2 regions of the Bradyrhizobium sp. 930_D9_N1_4 genome follow, and region 2 is predicted to be linked to the other one. Evidence: riboswitches for the same ligand, from Rfam matches in the RefSeq annotation. Region 2 holds a riboswitch; the other holds the start of a gene.
What was found. A riboswitch is a leader RNA that binds a small molecule or an ion and turns the genes downstream of it on or off. The one in region 2 is predicted to bind cobalamin.

Region 1 (4,383 bases), 1.5 Mb from region 2:
CGCCGGCGTTTCCCGTGCGGTGATCCCGAGCCGGGAGCCGACGTCGGTCACGGCGGCCGTGTTGAGCGGCGTTTGCACCGGGGCATTCGACACTTGGGTTGCCGGGGCAACGGGGACGGCGCGATTGCGTCCTGCGGCGCGGCGTGCCGTCCGCGACCTCTGACTGCCAGGGCTGACGGCGGGTGCCGGTCTTGGTGCGGCCGGTGAGACGATCACCGGTCCGACCTCCTGTGAGGCGCCGCGTGCGGCCGTCTGCGCCACCGCCACGGAAGACAGGGATGTCGAGAGCAGCAAGGCGAGCAGGGCGGGTCCGGTACGCCGGAGCTGGCCCGTTAGTCCCCGAGAGATGCCCGTACGAACACGCGAAGATTCCGGCGCAATGCCGGACCCGAAATGAAGATTTTGCACAACAACGCTCTGCGGCGACGCAAACAAACCGTCACCGCGGTTGCCTTAGCAGACTGCCTTCGCCCCTGGCGGCAGATGCACCGGCTACTCTTCCACACCGGGGCACCCCGCCCAATGCGTTCGCGCGTGACTCATGGCTGGCAGCAGGTTTCCTGGCTCGCGGGTCATCGCCTCCGACCACCTTCCCAGAGGCCCAAGCGGGGCTCCAGTGGTTCGTTTGGTCGTCGGCTATCCGCCTACAGTTGCGGGGGCAGCCGCGGAATTGCCCACCGACGTGGACGCACCGCATTCCCTTCGAAAGAGCCCTTGCGGGCACTACCGCTGACAAAACTGACATCCGGTTGGAGGCGCGTCAATATCCGCCCCGTGCGGCGGCACACCATTGTCGTCCAGTGTGTCTTTCCGAACAAAAACGATTCTACTCCATAACGATGTTCGCCGTGACCTATTTCGCGGGCTTAGGTTACGTGTCCTTGAGGCGTTTGATGGGGACACGCCGATGACAGAACTTGAGGACAGGCTGGAGCGGTTCGAGACGCTCACCGCCGAGTGCGAGCTGATTGCCAAGCTCGCCACCGACAGCACCAAGCGCGAGTTTTACCTGAAGCTTTCGGAGCAGTACCGCCAGCTCGCGCTGGACATGCGGCAGGCGATCGCGACAAGGGCTGCGGCCTGAGGCACCGCACCGGTCGTGGCACGACGCGCAGCATCCGCGTCGTTGCGAGACGCCGCGCGACTGCAATCCGTTCTTAATGATTGACGCGCATCCTTGTGCAGAGCGGAGAGTCGCGCATTGCAATTGCTGCATTGCGATTCCCGGCGATGGGAATGCCCGGGGCAAGGTTGCCATGCAACATTCCCCGCAGAAAATTGCTCTGCCGATGGTTGATATCCCATGCGCTTCCTTGCGGTCATCGTGTTTGCGCTTTTGACGGCGGCCTGCAACCCGGAGCCGGACATCACCGGCTCGACGCCGGTCTGTGCGATGCGCACCTACACCTCCTACAATCCCCGCGACCTGAACCAGTGCGTTGCCGCCTGCAAGGCGTGCGACCGTGGCAACACCGTCACCTGTTCCACGTCCTGCTCCCTCAAGGGCGCGCACTGAACTTCCGATCGGCGGCCGCCGGTGTCGTGGCACCGGAACGATTCACATGGGTTAATCATTGAAGGGGCGGGCAGGACGAGGAGTCCTATGGAATGGGTATGCTCGATCCCGGTCGGTTCCTGGTGTCATGCTCGCATTGCGAGGCGTGGCCGATGGCGGCCAACGTCAAGCGATCGAGCTGGTCGGCATCCCCGCACGAAGTCCGCTTCGTCTGCCCCCGTTGCCGCCACGAGGAGACCGCCATTGTTTCTGCTTCCGGACAGCTGATGCCGATCAAGCGCGTCGAAATCCCGCCGCGCGACGTCGCCGCGGCCTGGGCTCAGGCCCAGCGGCCAAGAGGCCGTGCGTAGCTCGGCCGTCTTAGGCGACAAGAGGCCGGGCGTAGCCTGGCCGTCTCAAGATTGAAGAGCATAGCGTCCGTCTCTGGGGTCAAAGAGCACGGGCGCGACGCGATCCATTTTTGGAACCCGGCCGGCCGCCAGACGTTTCCGCCCGACATCAATGCATCGAGGCCGTGCGAATGATCAGCGAACACTTCGACACCCGCACACGGATCAACATGAAGCTGGCGCTGGATCGGATCTGCCGCAATCGACCCAGCGGCGAGGACCATGGCTTCCGCAGATCGGTGGCCGAAAACATCATTCGCTGCGCGCTCACGGGCCGCACCGGCATCGGCCAGCTCGTCGACGCCGGCGAGCGGGTGATGATCAGGACTGGCGCGGAGCGCGAGCCGGCCTGATTGCACCAGCTCAATTCTCGGTGCGGTGCTTTGACCGTCATGCAACAGGCCGATTGACTCTCCGCTCGAACGACTCGTAAATTGGTTCCCGACGGTTCTCCCTCGGGAGATCAAAAGGGAACGTTGTGCAGGATTGTCCCAACGCCGGGATTTTCCCAATGCAGCGGCTGCCCCCGCAACTGTAAGCGGTGAATCTTTTCGTCATATGCCACTGGGAATCTCGGTCCTGGGAAGGCGACGTAGAGGTAACGACCCGCGAGCCAGGAGACCTGCCGTCAGCCGTGGTCACACGCGAAGATGTCGGTCGGGGAGTACAGACATTAGCTTCACCGGAGCAAGCAAGCGCTCCGTGGAACCTCGTTCGCTGTGACGTGCCACTGACGTCATACCGAGGTTACAATTGTGTCCCGTATTGTCTTTGCCGCCAGGCGCGTGAGCGCCGGTCTCTTCGTGTCTGTCTCCTTCTATTCGCTCGATCTCTCCATCGCCTTCGCGCAGCAATCGGCATCGCCCAATCTGCTGCCGCCCGTCGAGATCGCGCTCACCGAGCGGCCGGCCAAGCCGCAAGTTACGCGGCGCAAGCCTGACAAGCCCGAGCAGCGGCGTCTCGCGCGAGCGCCGAAACAAGAGGCGCCGCCGCCGACGCCTCCTGTTGCCGGAGTGTCCGCCGCCAATTTGTTTCCGACGGTCGTCGTCAGTCCCACGGGCGTCGTCACCCCGAGCAATCTGGTTGCGAACTCGGTGACAGTCCTGACCGCCAGAGACCTGGAGCGCGATCAGCGCCGGACCGCATCCGATGCACTGAGCGCCGTTCCCGGTCTCAACCTCGTCCAGACCGGCGGGCCGGGTGGACAGACGTCGATCTTCATGCGCGGAACGAACTCGAACCACACCAAGGTCCTGATCGACGGCATTGACGTCAGCGATTCCAGCAACCCGAACCGCTCGTTCGATTTCGGCCAGCTGCTCACCTCCGACATTCAGCAGATCGAAGTCCTGCGCGGTCCGCAGAGCGGTCTCTACGGCGCAGACGCGCTGGGTGGTGTGATCTCCATCGTGACGAAGAAGGGCGACGGTCCCGCGCGCGTGACCGGCTCGATCGAAGGCGGCTCGTTCGGGACACTCAACCAGACGGCAGGCCTGAGCGGTTCGCAGGACCATTTCAACTATGCCTTCAACGTCGCGCATTTCCACGCGAACGACGTGCCGGTGACGCCGGTCGAATTGCTGCCGCCGGGGCAGAAGGCGATCGGCAACAACTACGACAACATGACCTATTCGACGAAGCTTGGCGTCGATGTCAGCGAAAACCTGACGTTCAACGGTGTGGCGCGCTACACCGATGCCACCTTACGCTTCACTGGAGACACGTTCGATCCCGTGACATTTGCGAGCTTTCCCGCAGCCGCGCAAAGCACCCAGACGGTGCACCAGCTGTTCACGCGCGGGGAGGCGGTCTGGTCCGCTCTCGACGGCCGGATGAAGAGCTATTTCGGCGTCAACTACACCAATCACTGGAATTCCAGCATCTCGCCCGGCGACGCGATGCCAACCACCACCACCGGCGATCGCGTCAAATACGACTGGCACACCACGACCCGGCTCGCGCCCGACAACAACGTCATCATCGGCGCCGAGCACGAGACGGAGACGCTGCAAACGGCGACGGTCTCCGCGCAGAACGTCAACAAGGCCGGCTATATGGAGCTGCAGTCCCAGTTCCGGGAGCGCGTCTTCTTCACGGCCAACGTTCGGCAGGACGACAACGAGCGGTTCGGAGAGCATCCGACCTTTCGCCTGGCGTCCGCTGTGATCGCGCCGGTCACGGACACGAAGTTCAAGGGCAGCTACGGCACCGCGTTCAAGGCGCCGACGCTCAACCAGCTTTACGTCAGCTTTCCTGCTTTCTTCTTCTTCGCAAATCCGAACCTGAGACCCGAGGAAAGCGTCGGATACGACGCCGGGTTCGAGCAGCCCTTGTTTGGCAATCGTGTTCGCTTCGGGTCGACTTACTTCCGTAACAACATCACGGACCTGATCCAGAGCACATTCGATCCCCTGACATTCACGAGCACCAACACCAATATCGGCAAGGCGATCACGGAGGGCACGGAGAGCTTCGTCG
Region 2 (4,383 bases):
CCTTCGATGCCATCGGGATCGGCGACGCTGTGTCCGAGCATCTGATAGCCGCCGCAGAGGCCGAGCACATGGCCGCCCCGGCGATGATGCGCCAGCAGGTCGATGTCCCAGCCCTGCGCGCGCAGGAAGGCGAGATCGCCTCGCGTCGATTTCGAGCCGGGGATGATGACGAGCCTGACATCGCCGGGGATCGCTTCGCCCGGACGCACCATGACGAGATCAACCGAAGGCTCGAGCTTGAGCGGGTCGAGATCGTCGAAATTGGCGATGCGCGACAGTGCGAGGCAGGCGACCTTGTGCTGGCCGGGCTTGCGCGCATCGCTCAGGCCCAGCGCGTCCTCGGCCGGCAGTTCGCCGGCGCGCGCGAACCAGGGCAGCACGCCGAGGCCGCGCCACGCGGTTTTCTCCGCGATCAGCCTGTAGCCGTCGTCGAACAGCGTGGGATCGCCACGAAACTTGTTGATGACAAAACCCTGGATCATCGCTGCATCGTCGGGGTCGATCACCGTCTTGATGCCGACGAGCTGGGCGATCACCCCGCCACGGTCGATGTCACCGACCAGCACGACGGGGACGTCGGCCTTGCGGGCAAAGCCCATATTGGCGATGTCGGCCTTGCGCAAATTCACCTCGGCCGGACTGCCGGCGCCCTCGACCAGCACCAGATCGGCGCGCGCCTTCAGCCGCTCAAAACTCTCCAGCACCGCGCCCATCAGAGATGGCTTCATCGCCGCATATTCGCGCGCACGCGCGGTCGCGATGCGTTTTCCCTGCACGATCACCTGCGCGCCGATGTCGGTCTCAGGTTTCAGCAGCACCGGGTTCATGTCGGTGTGCGGCTCGACGCCTGCCGCCAGAGCTTGCAATGCCTGCGCGCGACCGATCTCGCCGCCATCGACGGTGACGGCGGCATTGTTCGACATGTTCTGCGGCTTGAAGGGGAGCACGCGCAGGCCGCGCCGCCTGAAGGCGCGCGCGAGGCCGGCGACGATGAGCGATTTGCCCACGTCCGAGCCGGCCCCCTGGATCATCAACGCGCGCGCCATCGTGTCTCTAGAACTCGACGCCGGCCTGGGCCTTGATGCCGGAGCGGAAGGGATGCTTGACCAGCGTCATCTCGGTGACGAGATCGGCGATCTCGATCAGCTCGTCCTTGGCGTTGCGGCCGGTGAGCACGACATGCGTCATTTCCGGCTTGTGCGTCCTCAGGAAGTCGACCACCTCCGCGATGTCGAGATAGTCGTAGCGCAGCGCGATGTTGATCTCGTCGAGCACGACCATGCGCAGGTTCGAATCGAGAATCAGCTCCTTGGCTTTCTCCCAGCCGGCGCGCGCGGCGGCGATGTCGCGGGCGCGGTCCTGTGTCTCCCAGGTGAAGCCTTCGCCCATGGCGTGGAACTGGCAGAGCTCGCCGAAATGGCCGGTGAGCAGGCGCCGCTCGCCGGTATCCCAGGCGCCCTTGATGAACTGCACGACCGCGCAAGGAAAGCCGTGGGCGACGCAGCGGACGATCATGCCGAAGGCCGAGGAGGACTTGCCCTTGCCGGCGCCGGTGTGGACGATGATGAGGCCTTTTTCGCCGCTCTTGGTCGCCATGATCTTGTCGCGGGCGACCTTGATCTTCGCCATTTTCGCGGCGTGTTTGGCGTCGGTCTTGGCGTCGGTTTCTTGGGCCGTTTGGGTCTCCGGTTCAGGCGTCATCTGACAGGGTCCTTCGGCTTGACAAGAGGCGACCGGGGGCAAATGGTGGCCCGGCGTTGGTTCCTGTCCTATGACAGGCGAAGAGGGAATGCGATAGGGTCCGAATCGGCAAGATTTGGATCCAAACTGCAGCCGCCCCCGCGACCGTGACCGGAGAGATGCCCGAGGCCACTGACCCCTGACGGGATCGGGAAGGCGGGGATCGAAGGGCAAAAGCCCTGCTCCACAAGCCGGGAGACCTGCCAGCGCGGACGAGTTTTGGACCGGCGGACGGGGTGTTCTGCGACGGGGAAGCGGCCTCTCAAGTCAGGGTCCGCGCGCCTCATCGCCTCCCGCTGTTTATTCTGGAAGAGGCGATGACCGTCACACTTCACGTCTGCATCACCTGCCGCGCCGGCGAGACGCCCGGCGACGGCGAAGCGACGCCCGGCAAGCGCCTGCATGGCGCGATCCTCGAGGCCGGCGTCCCCGAGGGCGTCAGCGTGGTTCCCGTCGAATGCCTGTCTGCATGCAGCCAGGGCTGCTCGGTGGCGCTCAGCGCGCCCGGCCGCTGGTCCTATGTCTATGGCCGCCTGACGTATGCAAATGCGCAGGATGTCATTGCGGGCGCTGCGGCCTATGCGGCCGCGCCCGACGGCCTCGTGCCCTGGCGCAGCCGCCCTGAAATTTTCCGCAAGCAATCGCTTGCCCGCATTCCCCCCATGATTTCGACAACGGCCGTCGTGCCGGAGGCCGCTGAATGAACTCGCTCGCAAAAGTCCCGGTTACGGTGGTCACCGGTTTTCTCGGCTCCGGCAAGACGACGCTGATCCAGCATCTGCTCGCAAACCCCAACGGCAAGAAGCTCGCCGTGCTCGTCAACGAGTTCGGCAGTGAGGGCGTCGACGGTGAGATCCTGAAGTCCTGCGCTGACGCGAACTGTCCGGAAGAGAACATCATTGAGCTCGCCAATGGCTGCATCTGCTGCACCGTCGCCGACGACTTCATCCCGACCATGGAGAAGTTGCTGGCGCGTCCGGTGCGGCCCGATCACATCCTGATCGAGACCTCGGGCCTGGCGCTGCCGAAGCCGCTGCTGAAGGCGTTCGACTGGCCGGAGATCCGCTCGCGCATCACGGTCGACGGCGTGATCGCGCTGGCCGATGCCGAAGCCGTCGCCGCGGGTCGCTTTGCGCCGGATCCGGCTGCTGTCGAAGCGCAGCGCGCGGCGGACGAAAATCTCGATCACGAGACGCCGCTGTCGGAAGTGTTCGAGGACCAGATCGCCTGCGCCGACATCGTGCTGCTGACCAAGGCCGACCTCGCGGGGGCTGCGGGCATTGAAGCGGCCAAGGCGGTGATCACTGCCGAGATGCCGCGTCGCGTGCCGATGCTGCCCGTGACTGACGGCGCGATCGATGCACGCCTCATTCTCGGCCTCGGCGCCGCCGCCGAGAACGATCTCGCCGCGCGTCCCTCGCATCACGATGGTGAGGAGGAGCACGAGCATGATGATTTCAATTCTGTCGTGATCGATCTTCCCGAGGTGACTGACGTCGATGCGCTGGTCGCATCAGTGCAACGTCTGGCGCGCGAGCAGAACGTGCTGCGCGCCAAGGGCTATATCGCGGTCGCGGGCAAGCCGATGCGACTGTTGCTTCAGGCGGTCGGCGAGCGCGTCCGCCACCAGTTCGACAAGCCCTGGGGCGCGGGTCACAGGCAATCCAGGCTCGTCGTGATCGGCGAGCACGGCGATATCGACGAGGCCGCGATCAAGGCGGGGCTCGGTATTTAAGGACCTGAGATCTGATGCACGTCGTCTTCCGCGAGAGCCGCGGTCTGGAGGAGACCGCGACGCCAAGAGACATCGGCCAGGACCCGGCCGATCTCGTGGTGCTCTCGTATTCGGATTCCGATCTCGCCGCGTTCGCGGCCGGCTGGCGGCGCGGCCGCAACAGCCTGCCGTCGCTGCGGCTCGCCAATCTTGCGGAATTGCGTCATCCGCTGTCGGTTGACACCTATGTCGAACGCACCTTGTCGCAGGCGCGCGGCATTCTGGTGCGTCTGATCGGCGGTGAGTCCTATTGGCCATATGGCCTCGCGGCCCTGCAGCAGCTCGCCAAGGACCGCAACATCGTGCTGGCCGTCCTGCCGGCCGATGGCTGTGACGACACGCGGCTGGATGCGTACTCGACCTTGCCGGTCTCGACATTGCGCCGGCTCAAGGTGCTGTGCGACACCGGCGGTCCGGTCGCAGCGCAAGCGGCGATTGCGCAGCTCGCGCTGGCCTCGGGTCTTTATGCAGGGCCGGTTGCCGGCGAGATGACCGTGCCCGAGATGGGCTTTTACGATCCTGCGCGCGGCGTGATCGCGGCGCCGACAGCGGGCGAGGGGAAGCCGCGCGCGCTGGTGACGTTCTATCGCTCCTACCTGACTGCCGCGGACACCGGCCCGGTCGATGCCCTGATTGCCGCGCTGCGCGAGAAGGGGTTTGACGCGTATGGCGTGTTCGTCACTTCGCTGAAAGCTGGGGGTGTCGCGGATTGTCTGCGCGCACATCTTGCGCAAAATCCTCCGGCGGCGATTGTCAATGCGACGGCATTCTCGGCCCTGGGTGAGGACGGCACGACGCCGTTCGATGCTGCGTCATGTCCGGTCTTCCAGGTCGCGCTCTCGTCGGCACGGCGCGAGGACTGGGCGGAG

Region 1: another riboswitch for cobalamin. It lies ahead of AB7532_RS19585 (TonB-dependent receptor plug domain-containing protein); the one in region 2 lies ahead of AB7532_RS12435 (DUF1636 family protein).

The regions. Positions count from the first base shown of each region.
Region 1 covers NZ_CP197236.1:4,159,958-4,164,340, reverse strand. The annotation lists gene AB7532_RS19610 (TonB-dependent receptor) at 1-348, opposite strand, end outside; cobalamin riboswitch at 534-746, opposite strand; gene AB7532_RS19605 (hypothetical protein) at 908-1,084, shown strand; gene AB7532_RS19600 (hypothetical protein) at 1,304-1,516, shown strand; gene AB7532_RS19595 (hypothetical protein) at 1,609-1,866, shown strand; gene AB7532_RS19590 (hypothetical protein) at 2,037-2,258, shown strand; cobalamin riboswitch at 2,334-2,549, shown strand; gene AB7532_RS19585 (TonB-dependent receptor plug domain-containing protein) at 2,661-4,383, shown strand, end outside.
Region 2 covers NZ_CP197236.1:2,708,911-2,713,293, forward strand. The annotation lists gene AB7532_RS12425 (cobyric acid synthase) at 1-1,046, opposite strand, end outside; gene cobO (cob(I)yrinic acid a,c-diamide adenosyltransferase) at 1,054-1,701, opposite strand; cobalamin riboswitch at 1,742-1,962, shown strand; gene AB7532_RS12435 (DUF1636 family protein) at 2,058-2,444, shown strand; gene cobW (cobalamin biosynthesis protein CobW) at 2,441-3,475, shown strand; gene cobN (cobaltochelatase subunit CobN) at 3,490-4,383, shown strand, end outside.